Regions from separate parts of the Pedococcus ginsenosidimutans genome, predicted to be linked through region 2. Evidence: riboswitches for the same ligand, from Rfam matches in the RefSeq annotation. Region 2 holds a riboswitch; the other holds the start of a gene.
The links. Region 2 has a riboswitch for cyclic di-AMP ahead of ABEA42_RS14085 (C40 family peptidase). Riboswitches for the same ligand answer to the same signal wherever they lie in the genome.
Positions count from the first base shown of each region.

Region 1: linked by a shared signal. The riboswitch ahead of ABEA42_RS04500 (transglycosylase family protein) and the one ahead of ABEA42_RS14085 (C40 family peptidase) in region 2 are both predicted to bind cyclic di-AMP.

Region 1 covers NZ_BAABLO010000003.1:22,807-25,189, forward strand. Annotated here, with positions in the region: gene ABEA42_RS04500 (transglycosylase family protein) at 210-938, opposite strand; cyclic di-AMP (ydaO/yuaA leader) riboswitch at 951-1,103, opposite strand; gene ABEA42_RS04505 (threonine/serine exporter family protein) at 1,332-2,383, opposite strand, start outside.
Region 2 covers NZ_BAABLO010000011.1:668,291-670,673, forward strand. Annotated here, with positions in the region: gene ABEA42_RS14085 (C40 family peptidase) at 27-764, opposite strand; cyclic di-AMP (ydaO/yuaA leader) riboswitch at 767-941, opposite strand; gene ABEA42_RS14090 (metal-dependent transcriptional regulator) at 1,161-1,859, opposite strand; gene ABEA42_RS14095 (MFS transporter) at 1,886-2,383, opposite strand, start outside.

The DNA.
Region 1 (2,383 bases), on a different contig from region 2:
TTCGGCCACTCGCCCGCAAGCCCGGCCCCGGCCCGGACGACGCGCCCCAGCTTTCGGCCACTCGCCCGAAAGCCAAGCGGAAAGCCCAACCCCGAGCCTGAGCTCACGACCAGCCCGTACGACGCCCACGCCCAGCACGACGAAACGGCCCGGCACCAGGAGGTGCCGGGCCGCCGGGACGTCACGGACGGTGCCGTGACGTCAGCAGGTCAGTGCTGGTTCAGGTAGGACTGGAGGCTGCGCACGGTCGCGCGGTCCAGCGAGTGGGAGCCGTTGCGCTTGGCGCCGATCTTGGTCTGCAGCGCGCGGACGGTGCGCGGGCCGATGACACCGTCAGGAGCCGAGCCGACCTTGCGCTGGAGCGCCTTGACGTCGGTACGGGAGAGGTTGCCGTTGACCGACCCCCCGACCCAGCGCTCGATGGCGGCGTTGGTCTTGGGACCGCGGACACCGTCGACGACGAGCTTGCCTGCGGAGACGGAGTGGACCGGCGCCCTGCGGACGGCCGAGCGGGAGATGGTCGTCGAGGTCGATCCCGCGTAGACGGCTCCACCGTTGGTCCTGGTCAGGCCCGCGCGGGCGCCGCAGGTCGGCCACGCGCCGGGACCCTGCGCGGCGAGCACCTTCTGCGCGACCGTGATCTGCTGCGCCTTGGTGGCGCGGTTGGCGGTGCTGGCGTAGCGCTCGCCGCCGTAGGCGTCCCAGGTGCTGTCGGAGAACTGCAGGCCGCCGTAGTAGCCGTTGCCGGTGTTGATCGACCAGTTGCCGCCGCTCTCGCAGGAGGCGACCCGGTCCCACACGGTGGAGGTGGAGGCGGAGGAGGCGGTAGCGGTCGCCAGACCGCCGGCGACGGTGGCCGCTCCGGCCACGGCGGCACCGGCGATGCGGCGACGGACGGGCTTGGCTTTCCGAGCAGAGTGCTTCGGGGCATAGAACATTGCTGGGGGAGTTCCTCTCCTGACCGGCGCCTGCGAGGTGAGCTGTCGGGTTCGGGCTGTCAGGTGCCCGGCCGGTGGTCCCGGCTTCACCCCAAGGCCGCCGGAGCGGTCGAGTTGGGTCCCCCGTCCTCGTCGTGCCCGGAGATCTTCCGGCGAATCACCCGCCTGACGAGGCTCGGCGCTGCGGGTGAGCATGTGTTGGGTATGCCGTGTGGAGTTGTCGCGGCGCGTCTGCGCTGGTCAACCGTAAGGGGGGCCAGTCCCCCACGACAAGCGAGTCGGCGGAAATGGGGCCAAACGCCCGAGGTGTGGCCCGTGGGTCGCCTGCGACCGGCCGCGCCGACGGCCTCCTCGGGGGAACCGGGCGCACCACCGGGCGTGCCCCGGGGAGGGTCAGCGGCGGCGTACGCGGCGCTTCTGCACCATCCGGCGGTCGAAGGGCGCCGCCATGAACTCCCCCAGGACGCTGCCGGCCGCGATGGCCAGCAGGACCGCCATGGCGCCGAGCAGGGTCGTGATGCCGCCCTGGAGCGACAGCGAACCCGAGTCGGCGGACGAGCCGTTGACCATCTCGTAGAGGCCACGGAAGATCGCCAGACCCGGGAGCAGGCCGTAGGACGCAGGCACCACGAGGACCATCGCAGGGGCACCCATCCGCAGCGCCACGAGGCGTCCCACGCAGCCGAGGACGGTCGCGGCGACCCCGGCGGCCGCGAGCTGGCCCAGGGACTCCAGCCGGTCCACCCCGAGGGAGACGGCCACGCCGGTGGCGGACAGCAGGCCGGCAGGGACCACCAGGTTGCGAAGGCTGCGCAGCGACACCGCACCCGACAGCCCCACCACGAACGCACCGGCCACGGCCAGGCCTACCGGTGCGCTGAGCGCACGGGTCGCCATCACCGACGGCGAGACCAGCTGGAGGTGGAACGCCGAGGTGAGGGCCAGGGTCACCGACAGCCCGGTGGCCACCCCGAGGATGATCCCGGCCGTGGTGAGGAAGACGCCGAACATCCGCCCCGCACCGGTGACGGAGTAGCCGGAGATGGCGTCCTCGAAGGCCGAGGCGACCGTGCGACCGGGCAGCAGCACGGTGATGCCACCGGCCACGATGAACGCGAACTCCTCCGACGACACCGGCAGCCACCCGTTGGCGCCCAGGCTGAACGCACCCCAGGCGATGACCGTGGCGAAGAACCCGCCGATGGCGCACTGGTAGAAGTCCGGCAGGCCGTGCCGCCCGAGCGTGCGCGCGGCATACCCCACGAGCAGTGACGACAGGCCGGCGACGAGGGCCGCGACGGGGCCGGCCCCCAGCATCACGGTGACGGCGGCGGCGAGGACCCCCAGCGATCCTCGCACCGCCCAGCTCGGCCAGAACCGCGGCGCCCGGCGGATCTCCCGCAGCCTGGCCGCGGCGGCCTCGAGGTCGTAGCTGCCGGCGACGA
Region 2 (2,383 bases):
AGGTGGGCCGTGGTGGAGCTGCTGGGTCAGGGACGACCGTAGGTCACGTCGCTGGACCAGATGGAGCGCAGGCCGACGGCCTTGCCGGTGCGCGGGCTGTCCCACATCATGCCGTTCCCGGCGTAGATGCCCACGTGGTAGGCGGGCGACCCGAAGAACACGAGGTCACCGGGCTGCGGGTTGGAGACCGGGGTGGTCGCCTGGCGCTGCTCCTCGGCCGTGCGCGGCAGGTTGATGCCGGCCTGGCGGAAGACGTAGGCGGTGTAGCCCGAGCAGTCGAACCCGGCAGGGGTCGTGCCGCCGTAGACGTACATGATGCCGGCGTACTGGGCGGCGATGCCCAGGATGCCGCCCACGGCGGGCTTGGAGACGACCGGCGCGGTGCGCTGGGTCGACCGGCTCGCGGCCTGGGGGGCGCGCTCGGGGACGGCCACCACGACGGGCTTCGGCTTGGGCTTGGGCTTTGGCTTGGCCGTCGCCTTGAAGCCGATGACGCCGAAGGCGTCGGCAGCCTGGGGGGCAGCAGCCTTCGGGGCCTGCACGGCCACGGGGGCCGCAGCGGTCGAGGCGCCCTTGGTCGCGGGCCGGGCTGCCGGGGCAGCGGAGGCCGGGAGGGCGAAGGAGGCCACGAGGCCACCGGATGCCGCGATGACGGCGGTGGTCTTCACGGCCGGCTGGGCGGACTTCGCCGCGATGCCGGCCAGCTCGGAGACGGGGTTGAAACGACCTGGCGCGCGGTGGCGACCAGCAGCGTGAGATGACACGGTCAGAGAACCTCCGACGCCTACGAGGTGAGCTGTCGGGTTCGGGTGGAGGTATGTCACCCGGCCCTCACGGTTGCCTCCCGACCTTGCGGGCGCTCTGGTGAGGACTTCACCCCGAGGACCGTCCGGAGACGGACCAAAAGTGGGTCCCCCGCTCCTGTCAAGCGGTCTTGCTGGTGACCCGGGCGTGGTGACAGGACTAGGCGATCCACATCGGGCCAACCACCTCGGGGGGCGAGGAGGTCTGGGACACCGTACACAAGCGCGGCACCCAATGTCACGTTCGGGTCACGGAGGGTCAACAAAAGTCCATGGAAACGCCCGCAACTGGCAACCAAGCCATCGTTCCGGGCGGCCGTTCGTGCTCAGCGGACCGCCTCCGCTAGCACAGGTCGGTCAGACCAGCGCGCCGAAGACGTGCTGGGCGACGTCGTCCGGCAGCGACACCGCCGTGGACTCCGGCGCACCCTCGCGCAGGGCCACCACGCGGCCGTCGGCCCGGTGCACCCGGACCCGCTCCCCCGGCAGGAGCCGGGCCACGGTCAGCAGGCTGAGGGCCTCGTGGTCGACCTGGACCGGCTCGCCGATACGACGAACCAGCACGGTCTCGGGCGACTCCTTGGCGAGCTCGGTCAGCGTGTGGAGCCCGAAGCGGAAGTCCTCGCTCGGCTCCTCCTCGCCCAGCTCGTCGAGGCCGGGGATCGGGTTGCCGTACGGCGAGTCGTGGTGGTCGCGCAGGAGGGCGAGGATCTTGCGCTCGACCCGCTCGGACATCACGTGCTCCCACCGGCAGGCCTCGTCGTGGACGTACTCCCACTCCAGGCCGATCACGTCCACGAGCAGCCGCTCCGCCAGCCGGTGCTTGCGCATCACGCGCGTGGCCAGGAGGCGTCCCTCGTCGGACAGCTCGAGGTGGCGGTCGCCGCCGAGGCTGAGCAGGCCGTCGCGCTCCATCCGGGCCACGGTCTGGGAGACGGTGGGGCCGGAGTGCCCGAGACGCTCGGCGATCCGGGCGCGGAGGGGGACGATGCCCTCCTCCTCGAGCTCGAAGATCGTCTTGAGGTACATCTCGGTGGTGTCGATCAGGTCCGTCACAGGGCCAAGCCTCTCATCCCGCGGCCTCAGCCAGACGCGGCTCGACGGCGGAGCGGGTCGTACCGGGGCACCCAGTAGCCCAGCCACCCGGTGCCGACCAGCGTGAGGGCGCCCATGCCGACGCAGGCCACGGCCAGGCTCGACCACGCCGTGACCGCGCTGATGAGCAGCGGCGCGCCGCTGCCGCCCACCACGGAGACGAACCGCCAGCCGCCGAGGAACTGCGAGCGCCCCAGCGCGGGGGCGTTGTCGGCGCCCAGGGTCATCACGATCCCGGAGCCGAGGCCGTTGCCCACCGCGGCCAGCGACGAGGCCGCCAGCACCGCCCACGCCGTCGTGGTGAGCGGCAGGACCAGCAGGCCGACCCCGAGCAGCACCACGCACGGTACGGCCACCCAGACCCGACCGAACCGGTCCATGACCGACCCCGCCGGGTAGAACAGGAGCATCTCCACGCCGCCGGTGACGCCGAAGATGACCGCCGTCGAGCTCGCCGACAGCCCGACGTGGGCCGCCCACAGCGG